Regions from separate parts of the Bradyrhizobium sp. WBOS08 genome, predicted to be linked through region 1. Evidence: predicted binding sites of a transcription regulator. Region 1 holds the regulator's gene; each other region holds the start of a gene.
The links. The regulator HrcA, encoded in region 1, represses chaperone genes, less so after heat shock. The targets are predictions, from matches to a motif close to GTTAGCACTCNCNNNNNGNGAGTGCTAAC.

Region 2: the regulator HrcA is predicted to act here: its motif matches at 4,731-4,759, upstream of DCM80_RS05520 (co-chaperone GroES).
Region 3: the regulator HrcA is predicted to act here: its motif matches at 1,680-1,708, upstream of groES (co-chaperone GroES).

What each region holds. Positions count from the first base shown of each region.
Region 1 is NZ_CP028988.1:2,792,117-2,800,120, reverse strand. It holds gene DCM80_RS13285 (penicillin-binding protein activator) at 79-1,311, shown strand; gene hemW (radical SAM family heme chaperone HemW) at 1,428-2,612, opposite strand; gene rdgB (RdgB/HAM1 family non-canonical purine NTP pyrophosphatase) at 2,629-3,264, opposite strand; gene rph (ribonuclease PH) at 3,276-3,989, opposite strand; gene hrcA (heat-inducible transcriptional repressor HrcA) at 4,158-5,246, shown strand; gene grpE (nucleotide exchange factor GrpE) at 5,356-5,973, shown strand; gene pncA (bifunctional nicotinamidase/pyrazinamidase) at 6,105-6,827, opposite strand; gene DCM80_RS13250 (hypothetical protein) at 6,996-7,937, opposite strand.
Region 2 is NZ_CP028988.1:1,135,253-1,143,256, reverse strand. It holds gene DCM80_RS05540 (cysteine hydrolase family protein) at 1-500, opposite strand, end outside; gene DCM80_RS05535 (LysR family transcriptional regulator) at 631-1,470, shown strand; gene lepB (signal peptidase I) at 1,599-2,345, shown strand; gene groL (chaperonin GroEL) at 2,688-4,328, opposite strand; gene DCM80_RS05520 (co-chaperone GroES) at 4,374-4,688, opposite strand; gene DCM80_RS05515 (usg protein) at 5,068-5,355, shown strand; gene DCM80_RS05510 (cupin domain-containing protein) at 5,507-6,019, shown strand; gene DCM80_RS05505 (NupC/NupG family nucleoside CNT transporter) at 6,158-7,408, opposite strand; gene DCM80_RS05500 (SDR family oxidoreductase) at 7,703-8,004, opposite strand, start outside.
Region 3 is NZ_CP028988.1:3,445,394-3,453,397, reverse strand. It holds gene DCM80_RS16420 (protein phosphatase CheZ) at 1-775, shown strand, start outside; gene DCM80_RS16415 (hypothetical protein) at 963-1,484, opposite strand; gene groES (co-chaperone GroES) at 1,801-2,097, shown strand; gene groL (chaperonin GroEL) at 2,237-3,868, shown strand; gene DCM80_RS16400 (hypothetical protein) at 4,010-5,233, shown strand; gene DCM80_RS16395 (Fic family protein) at 5,312-6,421, opposite strand; gene DCM80_RS16390 (helix-turn-helix transcriptional regulator) at 6,567-8,004, shown strand, end outside.

The sequences.
Region 1 (8,004 bases):
TATGCCTGAATCCGCGGTCTGCGCCGTGGAAGGAAGATCATGACCGGCCGGCGACGGCGGGTCAGAAGAGAAGCTGCCATGGTGGGCCCGCGTTTTCCTAAGTCTCCCATTCCGGGGTCCCTGATGTCGGGGGCGACCCGCCGGAGCGCGCTCGGCCTGTTGCTCGGCGCGCCCCTGCTGTCGGCCTGTGCCGGCGTGCAGCAGAGCCTCAGCCAGTTCTCCAACCCGTTCTCGAGCTCGGCACCGCCGGCCCAGCCGGCGGGTCCGCAGCAACAGGCGACGACCGCCGGCACCGGCGGCGTGAAGGTCGGGCTGATCCTGCCGCTCTCCGCGGCCGGCAATGCCGGCCTTGCCGCGCAATCCATGCGCAACGCCGCCGAGATGGCGCTGGCCGAGTTCCAGAACCCGAACATCCAGCTCCTGATCAAGGACGACAACGGCAGCCCGCAGGGCGCCCAGGCCGGTGCGCAGCAGGCGGTCGACGAAGGCGCCGAGATCATCCTCGGGCCGCTGTTCGCGCAATCGGTTCCGGCGGTGGCGCAGGTCGCGCGCACGCGCGGCATTTCCGTGATCGCATTCTCGACCGATTCCAGCATCGCCGGCCGCGGCGTCTATCTGCTCTCCTTCCTGCCGGAATCCGACGTCAATCGCATCGTCGAATATTCCGCCAGCATCGGAAAGCGCTCCTTCGCGGTGATGGTGCCCGACAACGCCTATGGCAATGTCGTCGAGGCCGCGGTGAAGGCGGCGGCGCCGCGCCGTGGCGGACGCATCGTCGCGTTCGAGCGATACGGCGCCGACCGCGCCACGCCGGCGCGCACCGTGGCACAGCAGCTCGGCAGCGCGGACGCGCTGTTCATTGCCGATGACGGCGATGCCGTCGTGTCAGTCGCGGATGCCATGACGGCCGCGGGCGCGAACCTGCGCAACATCCAGCTGCTCGGCACCGGCCTGTGGGACAATCCGCGCGTCTATGCCAGCGCCGCGCTTCAGGGGGGCCTTTACGCTGCGCCCGACCCGGCCGGCTTCCGCGCTTTCTCCGGCCGCTACCGCACCAAATACGGCGCCGAGCCGATCCGCACCGCGACGCTCGCCTACGACGCCGTCGCTCTCGTCGCCGCACTCGCGCGCACGCAAGGCACGACACGGTTCTCGACCGACGTGCTCACCAACCCTTCCGGCTTTGCCGGCATCGACGGCCTGTTCCGCTTCCGCGCCGACGGCACCAACGAACGCGGTCTTGCGGTGATGAAAGTGACGCAAGGCGGCGGCGTTGCGGTCGCAGGCTCGCCGAAGAGCTTTGGAGCGTAGCTCCGGACGACGGTGCGGTAGGGTGGGCAAAGGCGCTCTTGCGCCGTGCCCACGATCTCTCTCGATCGCGAAACATGCGTGGGCACGCTTCGCTTTGCCCACCCTACGAGATCTCGCTATGCCGCGAGATCCGCAACCACCGCATCCAGCACTGGAAAGCCGCTGCTGGTCACGCGCAGGCGGCCGGTCGCATCAACAATGATCGCACCTTCTTCGCGCAGCAGCGCGATGCGCTTGGGATCGAGCGGACGACCGGAGAGTGCTTTGTAGCGCTCGGGATCGATACCCTCCGCCAAACGCAGTCCCATCAGCAAAAATTCGTCCGCGCGTTCCTCGCTGTTGAGCGGCTCGTCGGTGACGATGCCATGGCCATTGGTCTCGACCCGCATCAGCCAGGCCTCGGGACGTTTCTCGGTGGCAGTCGCGTGCCTGACACCGTCGATGTCGAGGCGGCCGTGCGCGCCGGGGCCGATGCCGGCATATTCCTCGCCGCGCCAATACACCAGATTGTGCCGGCACTCGGCGCCGCGCCGCGCGTGGTTGGAGATCTCGTAGGCGGGCAGCCCGAGCCTGTCGCAGGTCTCCTGCGTGACGTCGTAAAGCGCGCGCGCGACCGCCTCATCCGGCGTCTTCAACTTGCCGGCCTGGTGCAGGCCGAAGAACGGCGTGCCTTCCTCGATCGTCAGTTGATAAAGCGACAGATGCTCGGCCGCTTCATCGATGGCGAGGCGCAGCTCATCGGCCCACATCACCGGCGTCTGGTCGGGGCGGGCATAGATCAGGTCGAACGAATAACGGTCGAACGAACGGCGTGCGATGGCGACGGCATCGAGCGCCTCGCGCGCGCTGTGCAGACGTCCCAGCGCCTTCAGCGAGGCGTCATCGAGCGCCTGCACGCCGAGCGAGACGCGGTTGACGCCGGCTGAGCGATAGCCGGCAAAGCGCGTGGCCTCGACGCTGGTCGGGTTGGCTTCGAGCGTGACTTCGACGTCGTGTGCGACGGTCCAGTGCTTGCCGATCGCATCGAGCACCGCGCCGACCGTTGCGGGCTGCATCAGGGACGGCGTGCCGCCGCCGAGGAAGATCGAGGTGACCTCGCGCCCGGGCGCACGCGCCGCAGTCGTTGCGATCTCGCGCGCGAACGCGGAGGCAAAGCGCGCTTCGTCGATTGCGGCGTGGCGGACATGGCTGTTGAAGTCGCAATAAGGACACTTCGACAGGCAGAACGGCCAGTGCACGTAGACGCCGAAGGCTTCAGATTCTTGTTTTGACGCGTTTTCCTGGCGCGAACCGGTATCCACTTCGCTCGAAAACGCTCTAGCGCGGCTCAAGGCAGATCTCCGCCAGTTTCACGAAGGCGCGGGCGCGGTGCGACAGGCCGAGACCGAGTGGCGGCAGGCCGTGCTTCTCGATGCTCTCCATCTCGCCGAAGGTGCGGTCGTGGCCATCGGGCAGGAACATCGGATCGTAGCCGAAGCCGGCATTGCCGCGCGGAGGCCAGACCAGGGTGCCGTCAACGCGCGCCTCGACCTGTTCGAGGTGATGGTCGGGCCAGGCCACGCAGAGCGCGGAGACGAAATGCGCTCTGCGGCGGTCCGCCGTGGTGGCGCCGCGCTCTTGCAACAGGCGCTCGATCTGCGCCATCGCCGCGTTGAAGTCCTTGGCCGGGCCGGCCCAGCGCGCGCTGTAGATGCCGGGCGCGCCGTCGAGCGCGTCGACCACGATGCCGGAATCGTCGGCGAAGGCGGGAAGTTTGGTCGCCTGTGCCGCCGCGATCGCCTTGATCGCGGCGTTGCTGCGGAAATCGTTGCCGGTCTCCTCCGGCTCGGCGAGGCCGAGCTCACCGGCCGACACCGCCTCGACGCCGTGGGGCGCGAGCAGCTCCCGCATCTCGGCCAGCTTGCCGGGATTGTGGGTGGCGATGACGAGCTTTCCGGTGATTCGGCGGTGCATGGGCCTATTGACTACGCCACGGCCAGTTTCTGCAAGTCCACGAGGCGCGCGACGCCCTTGCGCGCCAATGCCATCAGCGCCAGGAACTCGGCTTCCGTGAACGGTTCGCGTTCCGCCGTGCCCTGCACCTCGATGATGCGGCCGTCGCCGGTCATGACGAAATTGGCGTCGGTCTGGGCTTCCGAATCCTCGGCGTAGTCGAGATCGAGCACCGGCGTGCCGTTGTAGATGCCGCAGGAGATCGCGGCGACGTTGTCGCGCATGACGTTGGCCTTGATCATGTTGCGCGCCTTCATCCAATTGATGCAGTCGGCCAGTGCGACCCAGGCGCCGGTAATCGAGGCCGTGCGCGTGCCGCCGTCGGCCTGCAGCACGTCGCAATCGACCGTGATCTGGCGCTCGCCGAGGGCCTCGAGGTCGACGATGGTGCGCAGCGAGCGGCCGATCAGGCGCTGGATCTCGACGGTGCGGCCGCTCTGCTTGCCGGCGGCGGCCTCGCGGCGGGTGCGTTCGGAGGTGGCGCGCGGCAGCATGCCGTATTCGGCGGTGACCCAGCCGCGGCCCTGGCCCTTCAGCCACGGCGGCAGGCGGTCCTCCAGCGTGGCGGTGACCAGCACATGGGTGTCGCCGAATTTCACCAGGCAGGAGCCTTCCGCATATTTGACCACGCCGCGCTCCAGCGTCACGGGGCGCAATTCGTCGGGCGCACGGCGGCTTGGCCGCATGGGAAATCCTCCAAAACTCGCGGGGTATGGCTGTTGGCGGTGCTTGTAGGTGGGGCGAAGGTGGGCGGCAAGGGCTTATTCGGCCCCTGATTCCGGGCCGGCAAACGCCACGCTTGTCAGAAGCGCCCGGGATGGACAAATTATGAGGATCTGAGAGGAGTTACCGCTGTGGCCCATCACGATCCGATTCATCTGATCGCGCCGCGCGCAGGCCTCGCCCAGCTCAACGAGCGTTCCCGCGATATCTTTCGTCAAATTGTCGAAAGTTACCTCGCGACCGGTGAGCCCGTGGGCTCGCGCAATATCTCGCGCCTGATCGCGATGCCGCTGTCGCCGGCCTCGGTCCGCAACGTCATGGCCGATCTGGAACAGCTCGGCCTGATCTATGCGCCGCACACCTCCGCCGGCCGGCTGCCGACGGAACTCGGTCTGCGCTTCTTCGTCGATGCCTTGATGCAGGTCGGCGACCTCAACGAGGCCGAACGGCAGTCGATCCAGAGCCAGCTCACGTCCGTAGGCCAGGCCCACTCGGTCGAGGCGGCGCTGGACCAGGCGCTGACGCGGCTGTCCGGACTGACGCGGGCCGCGGCGGTGGTGCTGACGCCAAAGTCCAATGCGCGGCTCAAGCACATCGAATTCGTCCGCCTGGAACCGGAGAAAGCCCTGGTCATCCTCGTCGGCGAGGACGGTCAGGTCGAGAACCGTGTGCTGACGCTGCCCCCTGGAGTTCCCTCCTCGGCGATCACCGAAGCCGGCAATTTCCTCAATGCGCGAATCCGCGGCCGCACCCTGGCCGAGGCGCGGCTCGAGCTCGAGACGGCGCTGGGCGAGGCCCGCGCCGAGCTCGACCAGCTCGCACAGAAGGTGATTTCCGCCGGAATCGCCAGCTGGTCCGGCGGCGAGAACGAGGACCGCCAGCTCATCGTGCGCGGCCATGCCAATCTGCTCGAAGATCTCCACGCGCTGGAGGATCTGGAGCGGGTGCGCCTGTTGTTCGACGATCTCGAGACCAAGCGCGGCGTGATCGATCTGCTCGGCCGGGCCGAGACGGCCGAGGGCGTGCGCATCTTCATCGGCAGCGAGAACAAGCTGTTCTCGCTGTCGGGGTCCTCCACCATCATTGCGCCCTATCGGGATGCCGCCGGTCACATCGTCGGCGTCCTCGGGGTGATCGGCCCGACGCGGCTGAATTATGCCCGTGTAATCCCGACGGTGGACTATGCCGCCCGCATCGTCAGCCGCCTTTTGGGGGGCTGACCGGCCTTTCCGCCGATCACGGGCGCTTGATTTTCGCGGCTCAAAGCACGATATGCGGGCCAACAATCCCAGACCACCTTGAGTCCAGACGAGTTCGAGAAGAGAGCCGATGACCGATCGAGACCGGCAACCCGAAGACGCGGCCGCGCCGACTGGCGAGCCCGTGGCGTCAAAGCCCTACATCATGCCCGACGATCCCGAGCCCGGCTCGGTCGAGACCCTGCAGAAGGAAGTCGCCGAGGCGCGCGATCGCATGCTGCGGACGCTGGCCGAGATGGAGAATCTGCGCAAGCGCACCACCAAGGAAGTCGCCGACGCCCGCCTCTACGGCATCACCGGCTTTGCCCGCGACGTGCTCGACATCGCCGACAATCTTCAACGCGCGCTCGACGCCGTCCCGGCCGAGGCGCGTGCCACCGCCGATCCCGGCCTGACCTCGCTGATCGAGGGCGTCGAGCTCACCGAGCGCGCGCTGCATAGCGCGCTGGAAAAGCACGGCGTGAAGAAGCTCGATCCGCAGGGCCAGAAGTTCGACCCGAACTTCCACCAGGCGATGTACGAAGTGCCCGATCCGTCGGTGCCGTCGGGCACCGTGGTGCAGATCATGCAGGCCGGCTACACGATCGGCGAGCGCGTGCTGCGCCCGGCGCTGGTCGGCGTCGCCAAGGGCGGCGCAAAGCCAGCGGCCGCGGCGAACAACAACGAATCGAGCGGGGCGCCGAACTGATTGTTGCTGTCATTCCGGGGCGCGACGAAGTCGCGAGCCCGGAATCCATCAAGCAGCAGAGACAACCGCGCAATGGATTCCGGGCTCGCGCTGACGCGCGCCCCGGAATGACGGAAGGATAGCGCGCTGCTTTACGCGCTCACCGCAATATCGCTCGACTGAATCCGCTTCACGCGGGCCTTGGCCATATCGGCCCAGGCCTTGGCGAGCGAGCCCTGGGTGTCGATGCCGCGGCAGGCGTCTTCCACCACATAGACCTCGAAGCCCGCCTTGCGCGCATCGAGCGCGGTCCAGGCGACGCAGAAATCCGTCGCGAGCCCTGCGACGAAGACGCGCTTGATCTTGCGTCCCTTCAGATATCCGGCAAGGCCCGTCGAGGTCTTGCCGTCGGCCTCGAGGAAGGCCGAATAGCTGTCGACGTTCTTGTGAAAACCCTTGCGGATGATGAGCTCGGCGTGCGGGATCGCAAGGTCCTTGGACAGCGCCGCGCCGTCGGTGCCCTGCACGCAATGGTCGGGCCACAGCACCTGCTTGCCGTAGGGAAGGTCGACGGTCTCGAACGGCTTCTTGCCGGAGTGGACCGAGGCAAACGAGACGTGGCCCGGCGTGTGCCAGTCCTGCGTCATCACCACGTTCGCGAACGCCTTCGAGATCTTGTTGATGACGGGCACCACCTGCTCGCCGTCCTTCACGGCGAGGCTGCCGCCCGGCAGGAAGCAGTTCTGCACGTCGATCACGAGCAGCGCGGAGCTGTCGTCAGGTTTGATCGGTGCCGTTGCAAAGAGTGCACTCGGCGCCAGCGTCGCCAGCGCCGTCGTCCCAAGCATTGCCAAGATTTGTCGCCGATCCAGCATCGTTCGCCTCCCCTAAAGGTGATCCAACGGGAGCGAAGCCTAGTTCCGTTCGTATACGAACAGAAGCCCGAAAATGCGGCCGGGACTGGTGAGGGGTTGGGCTGGCGAACCTAAACTCACTGTCGTCCCTTGCGTTCGCAGGGACGACAGCGAATCTGTGGGACCGCCTCAACCCTTCGGCTGAATCCCGTCGCGCACGGCGCGGAAGCGGGTGAAGGCGGCCTGCCACTGGTCGCGCGGGGCGCTGGCGATGATGCGCAGCGAAGCGCCGCCGCTCGAGAAACGGATCCACTGCACCACGGTCACCGGCGTCTTGTCCTTGCCGATGACGCCGTCGATCCGGGTCTCGAAACCTTGCTGGCCGTTGATGCGGATCGGCTCCGACATGGTGACGCGGGATTCGCGCACGCCGGGAATCTGCAGCGCGGCCTCCTGGGCGAAGCGGGCGCGGTCCTCGGCGGCTTGCGGAGTGGCGCCGATCAGGCCGAGGATCATGAACGGCTTCGACTCATAGCCTGCGCTCTCATTGCCGTCGGCGAGGATAATGCTGGCGCCCGGCGCCAGCGTGCGGATGTCCTTGAAGTCGGCGAGATCGGTGATCTTGAACGGCATCAGCGCGATCTGCTCTTCGGCCGAGACCTGCCTGCGGGTGGTGGCGGTCGCAAACATCTGCCGCACCGCCTCGTCGGTGTAGATCTTGGTCGCATTCTCCGGGACCTGGACCGCGACATAGCCCGAGAAGCCGGCGCCCGGCACGATCATCGAATAGCGCTTCACCGGGGTGTCGCCGGCCTTGCCGGTCTCGGTGGTGAAATAGGCAAGGCCGGCGGGGGTCTCGACCTTGTCCTGCTTGACGCCGTTCGCTCCGGCCGGATTGGAATTGAAGGCGCTCACGACCTCGCCATAGGCGGCCGGCGGCAGCTCGGTGACCAGCACCTTGACGCTGCCGTCCTCGCTTTCGAAGCCCGGAAAGGTCTTGGCCGTGTTGAGGCCGACCAGCGGCACCATGCCAAGACGCAAGCCGGGCGGAAACACGGCGTCGGCGGCGAGGACCGGAAGCGCGGAAGCGGCGAGAAGGGCGAGCGCGGCGAGGGGGCGGATCAGCTTCATGGGCACTCTGATTGGTTCACATTGAGGCCGTTCGATGGTCGGCCGCCGGGCCGCTTTGTCGCGCGGG
Region 2 (8,004 bases), 1.7 Mb from region 1:
CCGCGGCCGTCCGGCAGGTCGCGGGTGGCGCAGGCATCGGCAGCGATCGTCGTGCGCAGGCCGAGATCGAGCGCGGCGCGGGCGGTCGAGGAGACGCACATGTGGGTCATGAAGCCGGCCAGCACGATGTTCTTGCGCCCGGTTGCGGCAAGGCGTGCTTGCAGGTCGGTGCCGGCGAACGAGTTCGGCAGCGCCTTCTCGATCACCGGCTCGCTCGCAAGCGGTGTCAGGCGCTCGACGATCGCGCCGCGCGCGGCCTCGCGGTCGAACAGGCCGCCGGCGCGGCCCTTGTGCGCGACATGGAAGATCGCGGCGCCGCGCTCCCGTGCCCGCGCCAGCAGGCGCGCCGCCGCGGCGATCGCGGGTTGCGCATCGGGCAGGGCCAGCGGACCGGCGCAATATTCGTTCTGGATGTCGATCAGCACGAGGCAGGCCTCGTGGAGCTTCGGCGGATCGAGATCGGCGCCGGCGAGCTCGAGCAGGGTCTTGGGAGCGGTCATGCGGGTCAGGCCTCAAGGGGACAGCGGATGGCGCGACATTAGCGCGGCGCCGGCCTGCCATTGTGCAGGACTATTGCAGCTTATGGCTGCAGATTTGCAGGGCATGGCATGGCCTGCTAGGCTCGCCGCAATGAACTGGGACGATCTGCGCATCATTGCTGCGGTGAGGGACGAGGGCACTTATGCCGGCGCCAGCGCGCGGCTGCGGATCGACGAGACCACGGTCGGCCGCCGGCTGGCGCGGATCCAGCGCGATCTCGGCGTGCCGCTGTTCGATGCGGTAGACGGGCTGCGGCGGCCGACGCGCCATTGCGAGGCGGTGCTCGAGCATGTCGGGGCGATGGCCCTCCACGCCGCGGCGATCGATCGCATCAAGGAGAGCCAGCCGGGCCCTGTCGGGCGCCTGCGCATCGCCTCGACCAACGCAGTCGCCGAAGAGCTGCTGGCGCCGCGGGCCAGCAGCTTCCTGCGCGATCATCCCGGCCTGACCCTGCAATTCCTCACCTCCAGCGGCAACGTCAAGTTCTCGCGCTGGCAGGCCGACCTCGCCATCCGCCTGCGCAAGCCGGAAAAGGGCGACTTCACCATCTCCAAGCTCGGCGATGTCAGGCTGTATTTCTTCGAGCCCGCCGACCGCTCCGGCGGCGAGCCGATCGCCTGCGTCTATCCGGACGAGCTCGACAGCATTCCGGAGGCGCAATTCCTGCGCGCGAAGCGGCTGACGAACGTCCGCTGCGTCACCGACAATGTCCGGATCATCCGGACCATGATCCAGTCCCACCAGGCCGTCGGCGTGCTGCCCGAGCACAGCTGCACCGCGCTGCTCGCCGACCGCGGCCTGCGTGCCACGCTGTTGTCGAAACGGCGCGACGTCTGGCTCCTGGTGCAGAACCATCTCAAGCGCGACGCAGCGACCCGCGTGACGATCGACTGGGTCAGGCACTGCTTCAAGGACGTCCCGCAGCTCTGACGGCGGCGACGTTCAAGGCCTTCGCATTGAACGCGGTGCGGGCGAGGCGCGACCAAGATCACGGAGCAGGGATTGCGTGCGCGCCAAGGTTGCGTAATCTCGTGAGGAGACCTGACCGGGGCAAGCACATGACCAGTCTTTCGCAAACCATCCGCCCCTCGCGAGCCCAGTCGCGGGAATGGAAGGCGATTCTCATCCTGATCCTGCTGGTCCCGGTGCTGTGGTCGCCGCTGCTCCTGTTTCGCTTCGTCCTGTACCAGCCGTTCAGCATCCCCTCGGGTTCGATGGCGCCGACGCTGCTGGTCGGCGACTACGTCTTCGCCGCGAAATATGCCTATGGCTACGGCCGCTATTCCCTCCCGTTCGCGCCATCCTGGATCTCGGGCCGCATTCTTGCCGCCGACCCGGAATACGGCGACATCGTCGTGTTCCGGACGGCGAAGGACAATTCGGTCGACTACGTCAAGCGCGTGGTCGGGCTGCCCGGCGACCGCATCCAGATGCGGCAGGGCCGCCTCGTCCTCAACGACCGTCCGGTGACGCGCGTCGCCCTGGAGGCGAAGCCCGCCGGCTCAGCCTGTGGCGGCGACGACGAGGCGAAGGTCAAGCGCTGGCGCGAGACGCTGCCGAGCGGAGCGTTCTATGTCACCATCGATTGCGACGACGACGGTTTCCTGGACAATACCGCCGTCTTCACGGTGCCGCCGGGCCACTTCTTCGTGCTCGGCGACAACCGCGACAATTCCACCGACAGCCGCATGTCGACGTTCGGTTTCGTGCCGATGGACAATTTGATCGGCAAGGTCACGCGGATCATCTGGTCACTCGACGAAGACGACGAGCCGCGCTTCGAGCGGATGGGCAAGGTGGAGTGAGGCTTGCTCCGTCATTCCGGGGCGGCGCGGACAATTGCGCTGTGCTCTATCCGCCAGTCATTCCGGGGCGCGCGAAGCGCGAGCCCGGAATCCATAACCACAGGCGGATGGAATGGCTCCTATGCCTGTCGTCCGTAAGAAGGGGGGCGGGCAGTGATGGTAGGATTGGAGGACTAGAGGATCAGGGATCCGAACCGGGCTGCTTTCCAGCCCGGGACAACCACCAGGTTCGTGGTTATGGATTCCGGGTTCGCGCCCAAGAGGGCGCGCCCCGGAATGACGACCACAAACAAAACCCCGGCATCGCTGCCGGGGTTTCGTCGTTCTTGAGGTGGTTGGACCTTAGAAGTCCATGCCGCCCATGCCGCCGCCGGGGGGCATTGCCGGGCCGGCGCCGGCCTTCTTGGGCAGCTCGGCAACCATGGCTTCCGTGGTGATCAGCAGAGCCGCAACCGAGGCTGCGTTCTGGATCGCGGTACGGACCACCTTGGTCGGGTCGATGATGCCCTTCTTGACGAGGTCGGCATATTCGCCGGTCTGGGAGTCGAAGCCGTAATTGTAGGCCTTGTTCTCCAGGATCTTGCCGACGATCACCGAGCCGTCTTCACCGGCGTTGATCGCGATCTGGCGGGCGGGAGCCGACAGCGCCTTGCGCACGATCTCGACGCCGGTCTTCTGGTCGTCGTTCTTGGTGCGCAGGCCCTTGAGCTGCTCGGAGGCACGGAGCAGGGCGACGCCGCCGCCCGGGACGATGCCTTCCTCGACAGCCGCGCGGGTCGCATGCATCGCGTCATCAACGCGGTCCTTGCGCTCCTTCACCTCGACCTCGGTCGCGCCGCCGACGCGGATCACCGCGACGCCGCCAGCGAGCTTGGCCAGACGCTCCTGGAGCTTCTCGCGGTCGTAGTCCGAGGTGGTCTCCTCGATCTGCGCCTTGATCTGCGCCACACGCGCCTCGATGTCGGCCTTCTTGCCGGCGCCGTTGACGATCGTGGTGTTCTCCTTGTCGATCATCACCTTCTTGGCGCGACCGAGCATGTTGAGGGTGACGTTCTCGAGCTTGATGCCGAGATCTTCCGAGATCGCCTGGCCGCCGGTCAGGATCGCGATGTCCTGCAGCATGGCCTTGCGGCGATCGCCGAAGCCCGGAGCCTTGACGGCCGCGACCTTGAGGCCGCCTCGCAGACGGTTCACGACCAGGGTCGCGAGCGCTTCGCCTTCGACGTCCTCGGCGACGATGACCAGCGGCTTGCCGGTCTGCACCACGGCCTCGAGCAGCGGCAGCAGCTCGTTCAGCGAGGAGAGCTTCTTCTCGTTGATGAGGATGTAGGCGTCGTCCATCTCAACGCGCATCTTGTCGGCGTTGGTGACGAAGTAGGGCGAGATGTAGCCGCGGTCGAACTGCATGCCCTCGACGACGTCGAGCTCGGTCTCGAGCGACTTGGCTTCCTCGACGGTGATGACACCCTCGTTGCCGACCTTCTTCATGGCGTCGGAGAGGAACTTGCCGATCTCCTGGTCGCCGTTGGCCGAGATGGTGCCGACCTGGGCGATCTCATCGTTCGAGGTGACCTTCTTGGAGTTCTTCTGCAGGTCCGCAACCACGGCCTCGACCGCGAGGTCGATACCGCGCTTGAGGTCCATCGGGTTCATGCCGGCGGCGACCGACTTGGCGCCTTCGCGCACGATGGCCTGGGCCAGCACGGTGGCGGTGGTGGTGCCGTCGCCGGCCGCGTCAGCGGACTTGGAGGCGACTTCACGCACCATCTGCGCGCCCATGTTCTCGAACTTGTCCTCGAGCTCGATCTCCTTGGCGACGGTGACGCCGTCCTTGGTGATGCGGGGAGCGCCGAACGACTTGTCGAGCACGACGTTGCGGCCCTTCGGGCCGAGCGTGACCTTCACCGCGTTGGCGAGGATGTCGACGCCGCGCAGCATCTTGTCGCGCGCATCAACCGAGAATTTGACTTCTTTGGCTGCCATCTGGATTTTTCCTTGGATGTTTGACTGGAGGGAGGAGAGGGGCTCTTAAGCCGCCTTCTTCTTGGACTCGCTGACTTCGAGAACGCCCATCACGTCGCTCTCCTTCATGATCAGCAGGTCCTGGCCGTCGATCTTGACCTCGGTGCCGGACCACTTGCCGAACAGCACGCGGTCGCCGACCTTCAGGTCGATCGGGATCAGCTTGCCGGCTTCGTCGCGGCCACCAGGACCAACGGCGACGACTTCGCCCTGGGAGGGCTTTTCCTTGGCAGTGTCGGGAATGATGATGCCGCCAGCGGTCTTCTCTTCTGCGTCGATGCGCTTGACCACGACGCGGTCGTGAAGCGGACGGAATTTCATGCAGTCCTCCTAAGCATTTGCTCGGGTTGAGGTTTTGAGATTGTTAGCAGTCGGTGCCCGTGAGTGCTAGCACACGCGGAGCTGAAATAGGACAGGAATTTTGCGGGAGCAAGGGTTTGTAGCAAAAAAATCAGCACTCGGAAGCACGGATTGCCAGCTTCTCTCGCCATCGTTAACCGAGCCTCGCGCCCGTATTAGCACGGAGCGTTCTCTGCTGCTAACGCGTTGAATTTCAACAGCTTGTTAAACTTTTGGGCTTGAGATGAATTGTCAGTTTGCGTCACATTTCTCTCATGTGAGCGCATCAGTACCGGGTGGCTCGTAAGGCGCACACCGACCAGGCCGCCCCTTGAATGCGCTCCTGCAAAGGAGGTTTGGCATGGGACTGCGGAATGGGGCCGTTTCCGAGGATTTCCGGAAACAGATGCTGGGCTACGGGCTGACGACGGCACAAATCCTCTATCGGATGCCGGATCATCCCTCGCTGCTTCAGACCTACGTCTGGCAGAACTACGACATGTTTCCGAAATTCCCGGCGCTGAAGGATTTCCTGGCGTTCTGGCAGGAGAAGCTCGACGGCCCCCTCCATTCGGTCACCGTGGCGCATTCCAAGCTGATCAAGCCGGCCGAACTGCGCGCCGTGGACGGCGTGTTCCGGCTGCATTGAGACGGAGACGGTGCAGAGAGCGGGCAAAGGCGCGTGCGCGCCGTGCCCGCGATCTCTCGCGATCCTCAACGGTGGGTACGCCTCGCTTTGCGCGCGCCACGAGACCCGTTTCCGTGCTAGCCTCCCGTAACAACAACAGGGGAGGCACCCAATGGCCACGAAGACCAAATCGCGCGGTGCAGTGCAGGCCGTTGCCCAGAAGCGAAGCAGCGCCAAGGCCGCTGTGCGCGTGCCGGTCAAGCAGCCGGCGGTTCTGGCGCCGAAAAAGCCCGCGCGCCCCCGGCAACGCATCGCCATCAGCCATCACCGCGAGGAAGACTTTAGGGCCGACGGCCTGCGCGCCTACGCGAAATACCGCGACCTCGGCATTGCCGAGGCGACCCACGGTCTCGCGCAAGCGCATGTCATCCGCCTGCAGGGCCCCTGCAATCCCGCCGAGGTCTCCAAGCTGCACTTCCACGACGTCGAATTCCAGATGGTCTACGTGCTCAAGGGCTGGGTGAAGACCTACATGGACGGGCAGGGCGAGACCCTGATGAAGGAAGGCAGCGCCTGGACCCAGCCACCGAAGATCAAGCACATGATCCTGGATTACTCCGACGACGTCGAGCTCTTGGAGGTAATCCTGCCGGCGGAATTCAAGACGGTAGAGTTGAAGGCTTGACGTCATTCCGGGGCGCGCGTGGCGCGAACTGCGGTGCGCAATTGCGCACCTGAGAATCCATTGTGCCGCATCATCCGTTGTCAAATGGATTCCGGGCTCGCGACTTCGTCGCGCCCCGGAATGACGGCGGAGCGAGACCTACGCCACCACCCCCACCACCGCGCCCATCAGACACGTAGTCAGCGTCCCCGACACGATCGACTTCAGCCCGAGCGCGTTGATCTCCTCGCGCCGCTCCGGCGCCATCACGCCCAAGCCGCCGACCATGATGCCGAGGCTGGCGAAATTGGCGAAGCCGCACATCGCGTAGAGCATGATCAGGCGCGAGCGCGGATCGAGCGCGCCGGGCGGCAGCTTTGAGAAATCGACATAGGCGATCAATTCGTTGAGCACGGTCTTGGTGCCCATCAGGCTGCCGGCGGTGACCGCCTGATCCCACGGCAATCCCATCAGCCAGCACACCGGCGCCATCACCAGGCCGAGCAGTCGTTGCAAGGAGATCGCGGCACCGCCGATGTGAGGCAGCAGGCCGAGCATGGCGTTGACGAGATAGACCAGCGCCACCAGCACCAGCAGCATGGCGACGATGTTGAGCAAGAGCTCGAGGCCGGCGGTGGTGCCTTTCACGATCGCGTCCATCGTGCCGGACATTTCCATTTCGGGATCTTCAAGCGTGCCGCCGGTGCGCTTGTCCGAGATTTCAGGCACCATGATCAGGCTGATGAGGATTGCGGCCGGCGCGCCCAGCACGGACGCGATGACGAAATGCGCGGCGGCGTCGGGAATGAGGGGCGCCAGCAGCGTTGCATAGAGCACCAGCACGGTGCCGGCGATGCCCGCCATGCCGCCGGTCATGACCAGGAACAATTCGCTGCGCGTCATCTGCTTGAGGTAGGGCCGCACGAACAGCGGGGCCTCGACCATGCCGAGAAAGACATTGGCGGCGGTCGACAGGCCCACCGCCCCGCCGACGCCGAGCGTCCGCTCCAGCAGCCAGGCCATGCCGCGCACGATCGGCGGCAGCACGCGCCAGTAGAACAGCAGCGTCGTCAGCACGCTCATGACCAGCACGATCGGCAGCGCCTGGAACGCCAGGATGAAATCGGCGCCCGGCACCTTGACGTCGAAGGGCGCCGGGCCGCCGCCGATATAGCCGAACACGAAGGCGGACCCGGCGCGCGAGGCCGCGGAGATCGCACCGACTGCGTCATTGATGGTGCCGAAGGCGTGCGCGACGATCGGCAGCTTCAGCAGCACGATCGCGGTGGCGAATGTGATGACGACGCCGATCGCCGCCTGGCGCAGCGACACGGCGCGCCGGTTCTCTGCCAATGCGAAGGCGATCAACAGCAATGCGAAAATGCCGAGTGCCGATTGCAGCCGCAGCATGATGTCCCCGAACCCTCGGCGATTATGGCCGCACCGGCCTTGCAAAGGCAATGCCGTCGTGGTGCCCCTGGAGGAAGCTGTCCCGAGCCAGCGTCAGGTGGAGACTTTGAAGTAGAGATGGTCGCGTGTCCCGGACAAGCTGCAACGCGTCAGCGTTGCGGCGCAGAGCCGGGACCCAGCTTCGCTTCGCGAGCCGCAGCATGGGCCCCGGCTCTGCAGCTCAGCGCCGAAGGAGCGCTGCGCCGCGTCCGGGGCACGAGATCGTGGGCTTCGTAACGCGCTTCGCTCGACGTGTCAGCCCCGTCCGACGAACGGCATCTTCGTTGCCATCACCGTCATCGTCAGCACGTTGGCATCGAGCGGCAGGCCGGCCATATAGGCCACGGCGTCGCCGACTGCCTTGGCGTCCATGCGTGGCTCGTGCTTGGTGGTGCCGTCCGGCTGCAGCACGCCGGGGCCGTTGACCATGCGATCGGTCATCGGGGTCGCGGCATTGCCGATGTCGACCTGGCCGACCGCGATGTCGTACATGCGGCCGTCGAGATTGCTGGCCTTGGTCAGGCCGGTGATGGCGTGCTTGGTCGAGGTGTAGGCGG
Region 3 (8,004 bases), 650 kb from region 1:
CCGCAAACGTTTTCGCGTCGAGGATATCGCTGGTGGCGAGATGCCGATTTTGGACGTAACCGAAGAGGCAATCCCGATGCATAGCGAGATCATGGCCGAGCTACGCGCGATCCGCGCGCAGATGGCGAAGGGCGTCACGGCGGCCCCGCTGTCCGGTAGCGCGGCCATGGCGGCGATCGACGCCTCCACCGCCCACGAGCTTTCCGAGGCTCGCACGATGCTCGAGACCTATCGGGCCCAGATCGAGCAGTGCGAGAAATTGAAGGTCGAGCTCGACCTGATCCATGACGCCATCGACCGCACCAAGCGCGAGATCGCGACGCTGCACGGCAAGAGCTTCGACGGCGGCGAGATGGCCAAGGTCAATGGCGAGCTCGGCGCAGTGGTCGGCGGCACCGAACAGGCGACGCAGCAGATCCTCGAAGCCGCGGAATCGATCGACCAGGCCGCCAGCGCGATGTCCAAGGTGGACTCGATCGACCAGCAGAAGCGGCTCGCCGACGACATCCAGGAACGTGTCATCTCGATCTTCGAAGCCTGCAACTTCCAGGACCTGACCGGCCAGCGCATCAGCAAGGTCATGACGACGATGAAGTTCATCGAGCAGCACATCAATGCGATGATGGACATCTGGGGCGGCGTCGACGCGATCAAGTCCCACGTGCCGGCGCATGTGGACAATCGCAGCGAGGACGAAAAGCTGCTCAACGGTCCGAAGCTCAACGGCGACGTCGGTCACGCCTCGCAGGACGACATCGACGCGCTGTTCGACTGAGCGGACGCGGACTACGGAATAGCAAAACGCCGGCCCTGGGGCCGGCGTTTTTTTGCTTTTGGTCATACACTCCGCTGTCATCGTCCGCGAAGGCGGACGATCCAGTATTCCAGAGACAGCGAGGCTCGAGCCGAGAAGCCGCGGCGTACTGGATGCCCGCCTGCGCGGGCATGACAAAGTGTGGTGACTACGCCCTCGGTGCGCAACGGACGTAGACCATGTTGCCGTAACGGGTGGCGGCGTCCTTGTCGATGAAGCGGGTGATCAGGACGCGGCCGTCGAAGGAGATGATTTCGCGGTCCTGGTCGCCCGGGGTCGGCCCCGCCGGCCCGATGTAGTTCTTGCCGCTCGGCGAGCCCTTCAGCCGCAGCTCCTGGGGCGTCGCCTGGTCGGCCAGATGCATGATCACGCCGCCGGAGGAACCGGCGGTGATCACGTAGGGATTCTTGCACTGGGCCCGGGCGGCCGCCTCGGTGCGGGCGCGGTCGGCCGGGTTCTGGAACGAGGCCAGACCCCAGCGGCCCACGATCTCGTCGGCGCGAATGGTCGCAGGCATTTCCGGGGCGACGCCCGGCTCCGCTTCGGGCGGCGGCGGGGACGACGAGAAGGACGGCAGGCTCATGCCGCCGCCACAGGCGCCCAGCAACAGCGCCAGACAAGAGGCAGCCGCCAGATTGGCAACCGCGCGCGCGTGAGCTGAACTGATCATGGCATTCCCCCGAGCAAGACCATGGCCGCACCCCTCCTGCAGCCAAGCGCAAAAAAGCTGCCGGAGCAATGACGTCCTTTGATACGTCGGCGCCCCGAACAAGTTTCCAATGCCACCATCCTATATCCGCCTCACCAATCGCTTAACCACCTTTGCTTGACAGGATCGCGGCCAAGCCATATTTCCGAGCCCACTATTAGCACTCGGAAAGCCCGATTGCTAAGCGCGCCGTTCGATCTTCGGGATAGGGGATGGACGGAAGCGCCGCCGCACCCACTTCCACTCCTTCCGAAGCGAGCCTCCAAAGGGAAACGTCATGGCTAAATCCAAATTTCGTCCGCTGCATGACCGTGTCGTGGTCAAACGTATCGACGCCGAGGAAAAGACCAAGGGCGGCATCATCATTCCGGACACCGCCAAGGAAAAGCCGTCCCAGGGCGAGGTCGTCGCCGTCGGCCCGGGCGGCCGCGACGAGACCGGCAAGCTGACCCCGATCGACCTCAAGGTCGGCGACCGCGTGCTGTTCGGCAAGTGGTCGGGCACCGAGGTCAAGATCGACAACGAAGAGCTCCTGATCATGAAGGAGTCGGACATCATGGGCGTGCTGGCCTAAGGCCATCCGACTGAACAGCCGCTGAATGTCGTGCCCGGATCCACGCGATCCGGGCATCCATCATTCCGCCGGGTTCGATCCCGGAAGCGACGCGACGAGCGAGCGGCAGACACATCACGAAAAACGAGGGATTGCAGAAATGGCTGCCAAAGAGGTCAAGTTTTCCGGAGACGCGCGCGATCGCATGCTGCGCGGCGTCGACATTCTCGCCAACGCCGTCAAGGTGACGCTCGGCCCGAAGGGCCGCAACGTCGTCATCGAGAAGTCGTTCGGCGCGCCCCGCATCACCAAGGACGGCGTCACCGTCGCCAAGGAGATCGAGCTCGAGGACAAGTTCGAGAACATGGGCGCCCAGATGGTGCGCGAGGTCGCTTCCAAGACCAACGACCTCGCCGGCGACGGCACCACCACCGCGACCGTGCTGGCCCAGGCCATCGTGCGCGAAGGCGCCAAGGCGGTTGCCGCCGGCATGAACCCGATGGACCTCAAGCGCGGCATCGACAGCGCCGTGGCGGCCGTCGTCAAGGACATCGAGAAGCGCGCCAAGCCGGTCGCCGCCTCCTCCGAGGTCGCCCAGGTCGGCACCATCTCGGCCAACGGCGATGCCGCCATCGGCAAGATGATCGCCCAGGCGATGCAGAAGGTCGGCAACGAGGGCGTCATCACCGTCGAGGAGAACAAGTCGCTCGATACCGAAGTCGACATCGTCGAAGGCATGAAGTTCGACCGCGGCTATCTCAGCCCCTACTTCGTCACCAACCCCGAGAAGATGACCGCCGAGCTCGAGGACGCCTACATCCTCCTGCACGAGAAGAAGCTCTCGGGCCTGCAGGCCATGCTGCCGGTGCTGGAAGCGGTGGTGCAGTCGGGCAAGCCGCTCGTCATCATCGCGGAGGACGTCGAGGGCGAGGCGCTGGCCACCCTGGTCGTCAACCGTCTGCGCGGCGGCCTCAAGGTTGCCGCCGTCAAGGCGCCGGGCTTCGGCGACCGCCGCAAGGCCATGCTCGAGGATATCGCGATCCTGACCGGCGGCCAGCTGATCTCCGAAGACCTCGGCATGAAGCTCGAGAACGTCACGGTCAAGATGCTGGGCCGCGCCAAGAAGGTGGTGATCGACAAGGAGAACACCACCATCGTGAACGGCGCCGGCAAGAAGCCCGACATCGAGGCCCGCGTCGGCCAGATCAAGGCCCAGATCGAGGAGACCACCTCGGACTACGACCGCGAGAAGCTCCAGGAGCGCCTCGCCAAGCTCGCGGGCGGCGTCGCGGTGATCCGCGTCGGCGGCGCGACCGAGATCGAGGTCAAGGAGAAGAAGGACCGTGTCGAGGACGCGCTCAACGCCACCCGCGCCGCGGTGCAGGAAGGCATCGTCCCCGGCGGCGGCGTCGCGCTGCTCCGCGCCAAGAAGGCCGTCGGCCGCCTCTCCAACGACAATGACGATGTCCAGGCCGGCATCAACATCGTGCTGAAGGCGCTCGAAGCCCCGATCCGCCAGATCGCCGAGAATGCCGGCGTGGAAGGCTCGATCGTGGTCGGCAAGATCCTGGAGAACAAGTCCGAGACCTTCGGCTTCGACGCCCAGAACGAGGACTATGTCGACATGGTCGAGAAGGGCATCATCGATCCCGCCAAGGTGGTGCGCACCGCGCTGCAGGACGCCTCCTCCGTGGCCGGCCTGCTGGTGACTACCGAGGCCATGGTCGCCGAGACGCCGAAGAAGGAAGCCCCGCCCGCGATGCCCGCCGGCGGCGGCATGGGCGGCTTCTAACTCCGTCCTTCCATTACAGTGTTGTGAAGGCCGCCTCCGGGCGGCCTTCTTTTTTGCCGATCCTGCCTTCAGCTTTCCGATTCAACCGACGGCCAAAACCCACTACGGTGGCGCGCCGATTCTTGATCAGGGATTTTCGCGATGCGCGCGCTTCCGGTTTGTCTGACGATTGTCCTGACGGCTCTGCTGGCGGCCCTGCTTGCGGCTGCGCCTGAGGTCGCTTCCGCCCAGGTGAAGCTGTCGCCCAAGGCCACGGCGCCCGGCGGCGTGGAGACGCGCTATTTCACCTCCCTCGACGGGTTGATGGACGGCAATGCCGACGTGATCCTGAAGGAGACGCGCCAGGGCAAGACGGTCACCGCGGCCGTGCTCGACGTCTGTTACCCGATCGCGAGGAATTCCGACCGCAAGGACCGCTTCGTCGTCAATCTCCAGGTCGCGGGCCAGACGCTGACCGGCACCACGCAGAGCGTCAATGAGAAGGCGCCCGTTAGCGTCAAGCTGCTGCGCAAGCAGAGCGGAGACACCTTCGAGTTTCGCGGCCAGATCAGCATCGGCCAGGCGGTGACCGAGGTCACATCGCCCGACAATTCCGATCTCAGCGAGAGGGAATTCCTGGAGAACCAGACCTCCGACGACGGCATCACGCCGCAGCCGAAGGATTTCACCGACGTTTCGCCGGAGGCGATCGCGGTCAAGGTCAAGCTCGAGGCCGCGACCGACTTCCTGAAGAGCCTGAAGGGCCAGGAGGTCGAGGTGACGCTGGCCAGCCTCAATGTCGGCTGCGACGCGCTGCGCGCGGGCGAGCAGACCCTCAACATGTCGGTCGATCCCGAGCGCGCCGCCGCGCTGCTGGCGAAGTTCAAGGCGATGCCCGGCGTCACGGCCGCAGGCTGGACCGCCGGCATGACCGAGATGGACCGCACCATCCGCTTTCCCGCGGCCGACTGGCGCGAGGGCGACAGGATCAACCGCAGCAAGCTGGCGGCGGCCGTCTCGAACGTCTTGAGCCGGACACTCGCGGCAAAGCCGGTCTCGCAGAGCTTCAACGCCGCCACGGGCAAGCTCATGCTGGTCTTCAAGCGGCCGAACCAGGATTTTCCGGCGCTCGAGCTGACCGACACGATCGAGGTCGCCGGGCTGGTCTCGCCGGACAGACCGGGCACCACCGACAAGCTCATGCTCTGGATCGGCAGCCCCGCGACGACGACGGCCGACGAGAGCGGCGGCGCCAAGCTCAAGCTCTCCGATGACGCCTCGATCGACGAGGAAGGCGACCTGCCCGACGACAACGGTTCGATCGAGGCGCTCGCCAAGGAGCTCAAAGGCCAGCGCTGGGACGCCGACCAATCGGTGTGGAAGTAAGCGGCGCTATCGTGCCCCGGACGCAGCGCGAAGCGCTGCAGCGTCCCGGAGGCTTCAGACCGAAAATCGCGACCCGGCTTATTCGGCGGGTACAATAAGCGAATAGCTGGTGCTGCGGCCTCCAGCTTCATCCTTTTGAAGAATGCCGCGCTTGATCAGATCATTGATGTCGCGCGTTGCGGTTGGCTGCGACGTCTTGGCAATCTTTTCCCACTTCGATGAAGTAAGTTTTCCCTCAAAACCTTCGAGCAAGCGATTCAACATAAGTCTTTGGCGGTCGTTGAGATCACTGGCGCCGTGCTTCTCCCAAAATGCCGCCTTCTGCAGAACGTTGCCGACGATTGCGTCGGCGCCATCGAAAGCGCGACCCAGACAGCCCAGGAACCAGTCGAGCCAATTAGTGATGTCGAGCGTCCCGCGCTGCGTTCGCTCCAGGATGTCGTAATAGGCCTTGCGGTCCTTCCGTATTTGCGCGGACATGCTGTAGAAGCGTTGCGGGCTGTGCTCGGACCGCGCAAGCGCCAGATCGGCGATGGCGCGCGCGATACGTCCGTTGCCATCTTCGAAAGGATGGATGGTCACGAACCACAAGTGCGCGAGCGCAGCTTTAATGACGGGATCTTTCTCCCGCTCCGCGTTGAACCAGTCTAGAAACGCCCTCATCTCGGCCGGAAGTCGCTTGGCGGCTGGTGCTTCGAAGTGCACCTTTTCGCGGCCGACAGCCCCCGACACCACCTGCATGGGGCCAGTTTCGTCGGTACGCCAACCGCCAGTGGTGATTTTGCGCATGCCGCTACGTCCTGTTGGAAAGAGCGCAGCATGCCAGCCGAACAATCGCTCGGCAGTCAGAGCCTGGTCGTATTTCTGGGTGGCATCGAGCATCAGTTCGACCACGCCATCGACGTGCCGTTCAGCGGGCGTCAGAGCGCCAATGTCCATGCCCAGCCGCTGGGCGATCGACGAGCGGACCTGATCGCGGTCAAGAATCTCGCCCTCGATCTCGCTCGATTTGACAATCTCCTCGGTCAGCGACTGAAGCGAGGCTTCCGCCTTCAGCTTAAAGCCCAGACTCTCCATTCTACCCAGAAGCCGGCCTTGTTGGTGACGGACCTGGGCCAGGATTTCAGAAAGCTTTTCGGCATTCCATTGGAATTCCGGCCACTCCGCTCTTTCGTGAATATAAACCATAACTCAGCCCCCTCAGCAGGGAGTATGGGGCTAATCTCTTCATCTTCAAGACATTCCGATCATTTGGTGATTGGAATAAGGGCGTTTTTCTCTTCACTGGCAAAGACTTGCGCGCAAAGATAGGACGTCATATAAATAATATGACATGAAGAAGCCCGGTTCCGCCCCCCCTCGCGAACTTACGCCAGCACAGGCTCGCGCCGCACGTGCGCTTTTGGCGTGGTCACAGCAGGACCTTGCCACCAACGCCAACATCGCCACCTCGACCGTGGCTGACTTTGAGCGGGGACGTCGGACACCGGTCCCGCAGAACGCAGAAGCCATGCGGGCGGCATTCGAGCGCGCCGGCATTTCCTTTCCGGCTGGCGGCGCCGTTAAGGGCCCCCCGCTGCCGCAGCTCGCCGATGTCACGAAGACTGGCGCGCCGATCCAATATGTGAACGGCACTGACCTCGCTCAATGGGCCGAACGCCGCGATGGCCAAGCTTCGATGCCGAGCCTGCTCGCCAAGCTCATCCGCGCGAGCGGCAATGCCTCGCTGCACTTCCCGTCCGACGAGGCCATCCAGATGGCAGGCTGGGACGGCATCACCCAGGCCACGGTCGCCTCCGAATATGTCCCGGCCGGATCGACCGGGTGGGAGATCGGGACGCAACGCAAGGACATTGCCGGGAAGGCAGACGGAGACTACGCGAAGCGAACCGGCGACCCACTGGCCCTTACACAAAGCGATACGACGTTTGTCTTCGTCACTCCCCGCCCCTGGCCAAAGAAGGACGAATGGGCTAAGCAAAAGCGCGCTGAAGGCGTCTGGAAAGATGTCAAAGCCTACGACGGCACCGACCTGCTCCACTGGATCGAGCTCTATCCATCCGTAGGCCAATGGTTAGCGACCGCTCTAGGAAAGCGTCCCCCAGGCGTGCGCCAGCTAGAAGAAGTGTGGTTAGAATGGTCGCTTGCTACGCAGTGGCCGCTTCCTCCCGATCTTGTCCTCAGCGATCGGGATGAAGACAGCGCAGCCTTGCTCCGCTGGTTGCGGGCCAAGCATTCGGCGATCGCCATCCAGAGCGAAAGTTCGGAGGAGGTTGCCGCCTTCGTTTACGCGACGATCCATCAGCTGCCCCCCGACATCGCTGAGCACTATTCCGCGCGCTGCGTCGTCGCCGCGAATTCTGATGCGGCCCGACAACTGGCCGGTAGCCGCTCGCGTCTGATCATCGTGATACTCGAACCCGAGACCGGCGTCGCGGAGACGGTCGCGGCCAATGGCCATCATGTCTTGGCGGCATTTGGTCAGACCCCGGGCGTGCAAGGCACCATACGGAAGCTGGAGAGGCCATCACGCGAAGGTATTGAGACAGCCCTGATGACGATCGGCGTTCCGGAGGACAGGGCAAAGGCTTTTGCGCGCGACTCCGCGCGAAGCCTGGCTATCCTGCGTCGGCTGATGCCGGCCGCGGCGATCCGGTTGCCACAATGGGCACAGGGCACGATCTCCCGCGCATTGCTTGCCGCGCTGCTGGCCGGGATGTGGGACGAGAGCCGAGCTTCCGACAAGGAAATCATGGCGCGGCTGTCAGAGA